Linked DNA regions of Phenylobacterium zucineum HLK1. Each later gene encodes a partner of the first gene's protein in a complex. Links are inferred from orthologs where the notes say so. Each region holds a gene or a part of one and is shown on either strand. Other genes may lie near its edges.

The links. The genes of interacting proteins can lie anywhere in the genome.
Region 2: the proteins of PHZ_RS17905 (region 1) and PHZ_RS18700 are in contact, whole or in part, in a solved structure (PDB 1A0O), measured with the Escherichia coli proteins. The link is inferred for Phenylobacterium zucineum HLK1 from one-to-one orthologs.

Annotation. Positions count from the first base shown.
Region 1 is NC_011144.1:3,660,112-3,665,279, forward strand. What follows is about bases 1,057-3,807. They hold PHZ_RS17905 (response regulator), read right to left. Parts: upstream 2,750-3,807; coding sequence 2,363-2,749; downstream 1,057-2,362. Other genes in these bases: PHZ_RS17890 (hypothetical protein), read right to left, coding at 1,057-1,403; PHZ_RS17895 (response regulator), read right to left, coding at 1,413-1,988; PHZ_RS17900 (hypothetical protein), read right to left, coding at 2,014-2,361; PHZ_RS17910 (chemotaxis protein CheW), read left to right, coding at 3,108-3,807. Also shown: PHZ_RS17875 (nicotinate phosphoribosyltransferase), read left to right, coding at 1-131; PHZ_RS17880 (hypothetical protein), read left to right, coding at 144-515; PHZ_RS17885 (usg protein), read left to right, coding at 648-920; more of PHZ_RS17890, read right to left, coding at 936-1,056; more of PHZ_RS17910, read left to right, coding at 3,808-5,168. UniProt on the Escherichia coli protein: Involved in the transmission of sensory signals from the chemoreceptors to the flagellar motors.
Region 2 is NC_011144.1:3,823,342-3,828,746, reverse strand. Bases 1,743-4,730 are described here. They hold PHZ_RS18700 (chemotaxis protein CheA), read left to right. Parts: upstream 1,743-2,132; coding sequence 2,133-4,328; downstream 4,329-4,730. Other genes in these bases: PHZ_RS18695 (chemotaxis protein CheW), read left to right, coding at 4,337-4,730; PHZ_RS18705 (response regulator), read left to right, coding at 1,750-2,115; PHZ_RS18710 (STAS domain-containing protein), read left to right, coding at 1,743-1,753. In the rest of the region: PHZ_RS18715 (methyl-accepting chemotaxis protein), read left to right, coding at 1-1,444; more of PHZ_RS18710, read left to right, coding at 1,448-1,742; more of PHZ_RS18695, read left to right, coding at 4,731-4,804; PHZ_RS18690 (CheR family methyltransferase), read left to right, coding at 4,792-5,405. UniProt on the Escherichia coli protein: Involved in the transmission of sensory signals from the chemoreceptors to the flagellar motors. CheA is autophosphorylated; it can transfer its phosphate group to either CheB or CheY.

The DNA of each region.
Region 1 (5,168 bases):
AGGCGGGCGGTCGCCCGGCGGTGAAGCTGTCGGACAATCCCGAGAAGGCGACCGGCGATCCGGCCGAGGTGGAGCGCTACAAGCGCGTGTTCGGGACCGAGGGCCACATGGCCCGGCGGCCCGTCGTCTAGGAGGCGGCGGCGATGGGCGTCTATGTCGGCTGGGCCCTGGACCGCGGCGAGCGCGAGGCGCTGCTGGCGCGCTTCCCGGCGAGGTACGCGCGGGCGGTGGCCGACCACGTGACCCTGGCCTTCGAGCCGACGGAGCCCGCGCTGCCGACCGAAACGTCCGGCGAGATCGTCGGCGAGGCCGACGACGGCCGGGGCGTGCAGGCGATGGTGGTGCGCATCGCCGGGACCACCGACCGGCCCGACGGCTCGACCTATCACATCACCTGGTCGCTGGCGGACGGCCGGCGGGCGGTCGAGAGCAACGACGTGATCCGGCAGCACGGCTGGCGGCCGCTGGACGCCCCGGTCAGGGTCAGGCTGGAGCCGCGGCTGTTCCGGCCCTGAGCGCTTGGCAGCAGCTCCGTATGCTGAGTGCTAACAATTTGAATTAGCGGAACTTTCACCAGAATCACGCATATCCTCGTGGTGCGCACGGCGATGCGCCGGCGCTCGGATCCACAGTGACGAGGTCGCGTGATGCAAGCGTCGCCCGAATTCCGGAAGCAGCTCGAAGGCTATGGGCTGACCACGGCGGAGATCCTCTACCGGCTGCCCGACCATCCGGCCCTGCTGCAGAGCTACATTTGGCAGGACTACGACGTCTTCCCGGAATTCCCGGTGCTGAAGAAGTTCCTGGGCTTCTGGGAGACCAGCCTGGAGGGCCCGCTGTTCAAGGTGACGGTCGGCCACCAGAAGCTGATCCGGCCGGCCGAGCTCAAGGCCATCGGCGCCGAGTTCCGGCTGCACTAGGCGGCCCGGGGCGGTCTACTCGACCACGCCCACCGCCTCGCGCATGCCCCGCAGGCGCATCAGGATCACCTCGTTCTCGGGCGTCATCCCGCCGCCCGAGGCGTTGACCAGGGCCAGCGCGTCGAGATGCAGGCGCAGGGCGTCGGTGTGCCAGACGCCGCTGGAGATCAGGTTGTCGACCATGGCGCTGATCCCCCGCGCCACCTCGCCCACGGCCTCGAGGCCCGCCGCGCCGGCCACCTCGGCGACGTTCATCGCCGTCTCGCCCAGGGTCCGGCACTCGGCGAAGAGCACGTCCTCGCTCTGCTCGGCGAAGGCGCGGATCTCCTCCAGCTTCTCGGCGACGTAGGTCCGGATCGCGTCCCCCAGCGCCTCGACGCGGCTCTCGGCGTCGGCGATCAGCTCGGCCGCCGTCGGCGCCTGGATCGCCTCGAGGATCTTCGCCAGCCGGTTCTCGGGCGTGAAGATGCGGGCCACGGTCATCGGCGGCTCCTAGCCAAAAAGCGAATCGACCTCGTCCTGGGACATGGCCCGTTCAGGGTTGGCGGTCAGCGCGATCGCGTCCGACCGCCGCTCGGCGACGTCGCCCGGGAGGGGCTGGTTCTTGAACCGGCGGTCGGGTCCGCAATAGGACTGGGTGGTGACGAACTGGCGCGAGTTGCGGGCCAGCCATTCGATGCGGCTGAGCAGCACGCCGGGCGCGATCGGCTTCTTGACCACGAAGTTCGCGCCGGCGTCGCGGGCGGTGGTCACCTTCTCGACCGGCGTGTGGCCGCTGACCACCACGATCGGGGCCGTGAAGTTCGGCGCCTCGCGCTGGCTGCGGATGTGCCGGGCCAGCGAGATCCCGTCCTCCTCAGGCATCTCCCCGTCGATGATGATCAGGTCGTAGGCGACCGCGGCGACCGTCTCGCGCGCCTCCTCGGCCGAACGGCAGGTGGCGATCCGCCCCACCCGGAAGCCCACGAGCACCTGGCTCATCAGCTCCAGCGACTGGGGATTGTCGTCCACCAGCAGGACCTTGGCCTTCCGCAGATCCAGGCGAGTCGACGACGACAGCATCCTCATTCATCCGCCTGCGGGGGTCCGGTCCTTAGGGCTTGTCGAAATCCATCAGGGCGTCGGCCGCGGCCTGGTCCAGCCCCTCGCCCGCCAGGGCCGGGCCGTTCAACAGGGGGTCGCCTTCCGACCGGCCGAGGGCGACATCGCCGATCATCGCGTCCAGCTTGGCGAGCCGCTGGCCCGTCAGGTCCTGGAAGGCGCAGGCCTCGAGGATGGCGCAGAGCATCCGCTCCAGGCCGTCGAGCGCCGAGGCGTCGCCGTCGCGCGCCGCCTGCACGTCCTTCAGACCCTTCTCGGCGGCGGCCAGCATGGCGTCGGCGGCCTCCTCGATCTCGCGGCGGACGTTGGCGATGATCGCGCGCGCCTCGGCCTCCGCCATGTCAGAGCTCCCCGAAGACGGTCGTGAGCTTCTGCTTCAACACCGCGAGGTTGAAGGGCTTGATGATGTAGTTGTTCACGCCGGCCTGGCGGGCGGCGATGACGTTCTCGGTCTTGGCCTCGGCCGTGACCATCACGAACGGCACGTCCTTCGTCCGCGGCTCGGCGCGGACGGCCTTCAGCAGGTCGTAGCCGGTCATGGGCTGCATGTTCCAGTCCGACAGGATCAGCCCGTAGTCCTTGTGCTTGATCTTCTCGAGCGCGGTCGGGCCGTCGGTGGCGTCGTCGACGTTCCGGAAGCCGAGCTGCTCCAGCAGGCCGCGCATGATCCGGATCATCGTCTTGTAGTCGTCGACCACCAGCACGTTCATCGATTTGTCGACCGCCATCCGCGTCCCTCGCTGTGAGCCGTCGCCACTGGGGCGCCTGTCCTGCAAACGAGTCTCGCAAAGTGACTAATAAACGGTAACATTACTTATAAGTGTGGGTCGCACCCGTCCCGTTTCAGTTATCAAATTGCACCTGAAGAGCATTTGTCAGCTCTACAGGCGCATCATCAGCCTCGCAATCGATGAACTAGACCGATGGTGCTCGCGCGCTTCCACGTGAAATCGGTACGCGTCCCGCGCGATATCTTCATTTCACCGCCACTTTTACTTCCGGATTAGGCTTCCGTTAACCGCTTCAGCCTCGCTTTGGGACACCGGGAAGGCTGTGATTCCAGCGGGGGCGGCTTTGGACGATCTGGTGAGCGACTTCATCGCGGAGACCCGGGAGGGCCTCGAAGCGCTGGACAGCGAACTCGTGCGCTTCGAGCAGCAGCCCGACGACCCCGAGACCCTGAGCGGCATCTTCCGGCTCATCCACACCATCAAGGGCACGTGCGGGTTCCTGGGCCTGATGCGCCTGCAGACGGTCGCGCATGCGGCCGAGAACGTGCTCGGCGGCTTCCGGGACGGCGTCGTGCCGGTGACGCCGACCGCCGTCTCCGCGGTTCTCGACACGGTGGACCTGATCCGCTCGCTGGTGGATGCGCTCGCGTCCACGGGCGCCGAGCCGGAAGGCGACGACAGCGCCCTCATCGGCCGCCTGGAGGCGGTCATGGAGACCGCCGCAGGGGATGAACCGGCCGCCGCCGCGCCGACGGCCGAGGCGCCGCAGCCGGCGGCGAAGGACGCCCGCAGCCTGATCGAACAGCTGGGCGGCGACGCGACGCTGGACGCCGCGGCCGAGATGTCGCTGGCCCGCCTGCGGGACGACGCGCGGCTGGGCGGCCTGTTCGCCCGCGCCGACACGGACCGGCTGCTGGCCGCGGTTCGCGACGGCCTCTGCGGGATCGCCCGCAAGGGCGAGGCGAGCGACGCCCTGGCCCGGGCGCTGGCCCAGGTCGCCGACGGCGCCGTGGACGCTGGAGCGGTGGGCGCCGTGTTCGACGTGGCCGCCGCGGCGCTGGCCGACCTCGAGGTGGACGCCGCCGCCATCGCGGCCCTGCGGAGCCTCGCCTGCCCGCCCCCGGAACCCCGGGCCGAAGCGGACCCGGAACCGGCGCTGGCCGAGGCCGAACCCGAAGCCTCGTCCGCGCCCGACCCGGAGCCCGCGCTGGAGGCCAGCCCCGCGCCGGTGGCTGCGACCGCGCCGGCGGCCCGCTCCGCGCCCCCCGCCGCCGGCGGCGAGGCCGCCGGCCCCGCCCAGACGATCCGGGTCAGCGTCGATGCGCTGGAACACCTGATGACCGTGGTCAGCGAGCTGGTGCTGATCCGCAACCAGCTCATCCAGACCCTGCGCCTGGAGCCCGAAAGCCCCTTCGCCGCCCCGCTCAATCGCCTGAACCAGGTGACCAGCGAGCTGCAGGAAGGGGTGATGACCACCCGCATGCAGCCGATCAGCGGCGCCTGGGCCAAGCTGCCGCGCCTGGTCCGCGACCTCGCCCAGGACCTCGGCAAGAGCATCGACCTCGTCATGCTGGGCCAGGAGACCGAGCTGGATCGCCAGGTGCTGGAGCTGATCAAGGATCCGCTCACCCACATGATCCGCAACGCCGCCGACCACGGGCTGGAGACGCCCGCCGAGCGGCGCGCGGCCGGCAAGCCCGAGACCGGACGCATCACCCTGCAGGCGCGGCACGAAGGCGGCGCCATCGTGATCGAGGTGGCCGACGACGGCCGCGGGCTCTCGGCCGAGAAGATCCGCGCCAAGGCGCTCGCCTCGGGCCTGATCACGCCGACCCAGGCCGAGCAGATGTCGGACGCCGACGCGCGCCAGCTGATCTTCCTGCCCGGCTTCTCGACCGCCTCGCAGGTGACCGCCGTCTCCGGACGCGGCGTCGGCATGGACGTGGTGCGCACGAACATCGAGAAGATCGGCGGCGCCATCGAAGTGGGCGCGACCGACGGCGGCGGGACCCGGTTCACCATCCGCATTCCGCTGACGCTGACGATCGTCTCGGCCCTGATCGTGGAGTGCTGCGGCGAGCGGTTCGCCATGCCGCAGTCCGCCGTCGTCGAGCTGGTCAGCGCCTCGGGCGCCTCGGGCCACGCCATCGAGTACATCGACGGGAGCGCGGTGCTGCGCCTGCGCGACCGGCTGCTGCCGCTGGTCTCGCTGCAGAGCCTGCTGGGCCTGGAGCCCGTGGGCGAACCGTCGAACGAGACCTGCATCCTGGTGGCCCGGGTGGGCGCCTTCACCTTCGGCGTGATCGTCGACCGGGTGTTCGACACCGAGGAGATCGTGGTCAAGCCCGTGGCCACGGTGCTGCGCCACCTGAAGCTCTATTCCGGCGCCACCATCCTGGGCGACGGGTCGGTGATC
Region 2 (5,405 bases), 160 kb from region 1 along the record:
CGAGAAGATGGTCGAGATGGAGGAGGCCCGCCTGAAGCAGCGTCTCGCCGCCATGGCCACGGCCAACCGGACCGTGGACCTCGTGGTGGCCGGCGGCGTCGGCCTGACGATCCTGATCGCCCTGGCCGCCGGCTTCCTGCTGGCGCGCACCGTGGCCGCGCCGGTGGTGGCGATGACCGCCGCCATGCGCCGGCTCGCCGAGGGCGACAACTCGGTGGAGATCCCCGCCGCCGACCGCAGCGACGAGATCGGCCAGATGGCCGGCGCGGTGCAGGTGTTCAAGGACGCCGCCATCGAGAAGCTCCGGCTCGAGGCCGAGGCGGCCGAACAGCGCCGCCAGGCCGAGGCCGAACGCGCCGAGCGCGAGCGCCAGAAGGCCGAGGAGGCCGCCGCCGACGCGGTCGCCATCTCCTCGCTCGCCGAGGGCCTCTCCAGGCTCGCGTCGGGGGACCTGACCTACCGGATCACCGCTGCTTTCGCGCCCAAGGCCGAGCAGCTGAAGACCGACTTCAACGGCGCCATGGACCAGCTGCAGGAGACCATGAAGGTCATCACCGCCGCGACCCAGGGCCTGCGCTCGGGCTCGGGCGAGATCAGCCAGGCGGCCGACGACCTGTCCAAGCGCACCGAGCAGCAGGCCGCGAGCCTGGAAGAGACGGCCGCGGCGCTGGATGAGATCACCGCCACGGTCCGCAAGACCGCCGAAGGGGCCCACCATGCCCGCGACGTGGTCTCGACCGCCAAATCCGACGGCGAGCAGTCGGGCGAGATCGTCCGCCAGGCCGTCGCGGCGATGAGCGAGATCGAGAAGTCGGCCCAGCAGATCAGCCAGATCATCGGCGTGATCGACGAGATCGCCTTCCAGACGAACCTGCTGGCCCTGAACGCGGGGGTGGAAGCCGCCCGCGCCGGCGACGCCGGCAAGGGCTTCGCGGTCGTCGCCTCCGAGGTTCGGGCCCTGGCCCAGCGCTCGGCCGACGCGGCCAAGGAGATCAAGACCCTGATCTCGGCCTCCACCCAGCAGGTCGGCTCGGGCGTCAGCCTGGTCGGCGAGGCGGGCGAGGCCCTGAACCGGATCGTCGCCCAGGTCGCCGACATCAACAACGTGGTCTCGGAGATCGCCGCCTCAGCCCAGGAGCAGGCCACCGGCCTCAACCAGGTGAACACGGCCGTCAACCAGATGGACCAGCTCACCCAGCAGAACGCGGCGATGGTCGAGCAATCGACCGCCGCCAGCCACAGCCTCTCCAGCGAGGCCGAGGAGCTGGCGCGGCTGATCGGCCGGTTCAGCGTCGGCGAGGCCGCCGTGCAGTCGCCGGCCGCGACGCCCCGCGCGCCTGCGCCGCGGACCGCGATGAAGACCGTCTCCACCCACGCCCGCGGCGGCGGCGCCGCCCTGAAGCCGCAGCCTCTCGCCGAGGCCGACAACTGGGAGGAGTTCTAGGCCATGGCCGGTGACGACGACAATGCGCCGGCCGCCCTGCGGCTGCCGCCCGTGCTGGATCTCAACGCCGCCGCGCCGCTCGCCGACGAGCTGACCGGACTGCGGGGCCGGCCGGTGACGCTGGACGGCTCGGCCGTCCAGCGGCTGGGCGCCCAGTGCCTGCAGGTGCTGCTCTCGGCCCGCGCGACCTGGGAGGCGGACGGCCTGGGCTTCGGCCTCAGCGAGCCGTCGGCCGAGATGGTGGCCGCGCTCGAGCTCCTCGGCGCGCCCGCCGAACAGACCTTCCCCATTCCGGAGCTCAGCCGATGAGCAAGACGATCCTGACCGTGGACGACTCCCGGACCATGCGCGACATGCTGCGGATGGCCCTGACCGACGCCGGCTTCAACGTCCTCCAGGCCGAGGACGGCGAGCACGGGCTGGAGGTGCTGCGCGAGGGCGCCCCCGACGTCATCGTCACCGACATCAACATGCCGCGACTGGACGGCTACGGCTTCATCGCCGGCGTGCGGGCGAGCCCGGTGCACCGGGCGATCCCGATCCTCGTGCTGTCCACCGAATCCTCGCCCGAGAAGAAGCTGCGGGCCCGCGAGGCCGGCGCCAGCGGCTGGATCGTGAAGCCGTTCAGCCCCGACAAGCTGGTCGCGGCGATCCGGCGCGTGGCCGCCTAGAGCCGAGGGACGCGTCCATGGACCCCATGCAGGAAATCCGCGCCACGTTCTTCCAGGAGTGCGAGGAACAGCTCGCCGAGCTGGAGACCGGCCTGCTCGCCATGCAGGACGGGGACGGCGGCGAGGAGACCGTCAACGCGGTCTTCCGCGCGGTGCACTCGGTGAAGGGCGGAGCCGGGGCGTTCGGTCTCGACGACCTAGTCCGCTTCGCCCACGTGTTCGAGACCACCCTGGACGAGCTGCGCGCCGGCCGCCTGGCGGCGGGACCCGAGATCGTGGCCGCCCTGCTGCGCGCCGCCGACGTGCTCACCGACCTAGTGCGCGCCGCCCGCGATGGCGGCGAGGTCGACCCGGCCCACTGCGACGCGGTGGCCGCCGAGCTGTCGGCGTTCACGGGCGCCGACGTGGGGGCCGCGGACGACGACGACGGCATGGGCGACTTCGACTTCCAGCCGGTCCAGATCGCGCTGCCCGCCGAGGCGCCCGCGCCGGCTGCGGCGGCCGAGCCCTCGGGCTGGACCGTGCGCTTCAAGCCGCGCGCCGAACTCTACAAGAAGGCCAACGACACCGTCCTGCTGCTGCGCGAGCTCGCGCGGCTGGGCGAGGTGGAGGTCGAGCTCGACCAGAGCGACCTGCCGCTGCTGCCGCACCTCGACCCCGAAGGCGCCTACCTGGCCTGGACCGTGCGCCTGCGCGGATCCGCCGCCCGGGACGAGGTCATGGAGGTGTTCGAGTTCGTCGAGAGCGACTGCGAGGTGACGGTCACGGCCGGAACCGACGGCGAGGCGCCGGAGCCGGATCCCGACGGCGCGCCGGCCCCGGACCCCGAGCTCGACATCGCCGCGCTGATCAGCAAGGCCCAGGAGGCCGTCGAAGCCGAGGTCGGCGCGCCGCCCGCGCCCGAGGCCGCCGAGGCTCCGAAGGACGCTGCGCCGGAGACCGCCCCGGCGGAGCCCGCCCGGCCGGCCGAGGCGAAGGGCGCCCAGGCCAAGCCGGCGGGCCCGGCCAACGCCGCCAGCCCCACCATTCGCGTGGACCTGGAGCGGGTGGACCGGCTCATCGACCTTGTCGGCGAGCTGGTGATCAACCAGGCGATGATGGCCCAGCGCGTCAGCGAGGCGGGCCTGATCCGCGACACCAACGTGGCCGTGGCTTTGGACGAGCTGGAGCAGCTCACCCGCGAGATCCAGGACAGCGTGATGGCCATCCGGGCCCAGCCGGTGAAGTCCGTCTTCCAGCGGATGCCGCGTCTCGTCCGCGAGGTGGCCAGCGCCACCGGCAAGCAGGTCCGGCTGGTGATGGAAGGCGAGGGCACCGAGGTCGACAAGACCGTCATCGAGCGCCTGACCGATCCGCTCACCCACATGATCCGCAACGCCATCGACCACGGGCTGGAGAAGCCCGAGGCCCGCGCGGCGGCCGGCAAGCCCGCCGAGGGCGTGGTGCGCCTGTCGGCCCTGCACCGCTCGGGCCGCATCGTGATCGAGGTCGCCGACGATGGCGCCGGCATCAACCGCGCGCGGGTGAAGGCGATCGCCATCGAAAAGGGCCTGATCGCTCCGGACGCCCAGCTCACCGACGAAGAGGTCGACAACCTGATCTTCATGCCAGGCTTCTCGACGGCCGACTCGGTCTCCGACATCTCGGGCCGCGGCGTCGGGATGGACGTGGTGAAGCGCTCGATCCAGGAGCTGGGCGGGCGCATCTCGATCACTTCCCGCCCGGGCGAAGGCTCCACCTTCATCCTCAGCCTGCCGCTGACCCTGGCCGTGCTCGACGGGATGGTGGTCTCGGCCGGCGGCCAGACCCTGGTCGTGCCGCTGAGCGCCATCGTCGAGACGCTGCAGCCGCGGCGCGGCGACGTGCACCCGACGACGGGCGGCGGCCGGGTGATCTCGATCCGCGGCGCCTACGTGCCGCTCGTGGACGTGGGCTCGGCCCTCCGCTACCGGCCCCAGCAGATCGAGGCCGACCAGGGCGTGGCCCTGCTGATCGAGGGCGAGGGCGGCGCCCGCTCGGTGCTGCTGGTCGAGGCCATCCAGGGCCAGCGCCAGGTCGTCATCAAGAGCCTGGAGGCGAACTACCGCCGCGTGCCGGGCATCGCCGCGGCCACCATCCTGGGCGACGGCCGCGTCGCCCTCATCCTCGACGTGGACACCCTCGTCGCAGCTTCCCGCAACGCCGACACGACTCGGCTCCTCCAGGCAGGATGACCCCCATCATGACCGACGTCGCCAACATCGCCGGCGCCCGCCGCGAACTGATCTCGTTCCGCATCGGGGCGCAGGAATTCTGCGTGGACATCATGGACGTCCGCGAGATCCGCGGCTGGACCCCCGCCACCGCCATCCCCGAAGCGCCGCCCTTCGTGCGCGGCGTGATCAACCTTCGCGGCGCCGTGCTGCCGATCCTGGACCTGGGCGCGCGCCTGGGCCTGGGGGCGGCCGATCCCACCGCCCGGCACGTGATCATCGTCGCCCAGGTGGAGAAGCAGGTGATGGGCCTGCTCGTGGACGCGGTCTCCGACATCCTCACCATCACCGACGACATGATCCAGCCGACGCCCGAGGTGGGCTCGGACCTGGCGCGGGCCTCGGTCCGCGGCCTGCTGGCGATCGACGGGCGCATGGTGAGCTTCATCTCGCTCACCGGCCTGCTGCCGACGGATGACCTGGAGTGCGCCGCGTGACGACAGCGCCGCCCGCGACCTCCGCCAAGAACGGCGGGCGCCTGGTCGACGGGGAATTCGTGTTCCAGGCCGAGGACTTCCAGCGCATCGCCGCCATCCTGCACGACGAGGCGGGGATCGCGCTGTCGGAGTCCAAGGCCACGCTGGTCTACTCGCGGCTGGCCAAGCGGCTGCGCAGCCTGGGGCTGGAGAGCTTCCGGGACTATTGCGCGCTGGTCGCCGGCGCCGGCGGCGCCGACGAGCGCCAGCAGATGATCGCGGCCCTGACCACCAACGTCACCCGCTTCTTCCGCGAGCCGCACCACTTCGAACACCTGAAGACCGTGGTCCTGCCGCCGCTGCTGCAGGAGGCCAAGCGGGGCGGACAGGTGCGGATCTGGTCGGCCGGCTGCTCCAGCGGCGAGGAGCCCTACTCCATCGCACTCACCATCCTCTCGCTGCTGCCCGAGGCGGCGGAGCTGGACGTGCGCGTCCTGGCCACTGACATCGACACCCATGTCCTGGCCCGGGCCCGGGAAGGCGCCTACGGCTCCTCCAGCATGCTGCAGATCCCCGGCGACCTGCGCAGCCGCTGGTTCCGCCAGCAGGGCGACCGCTGGGT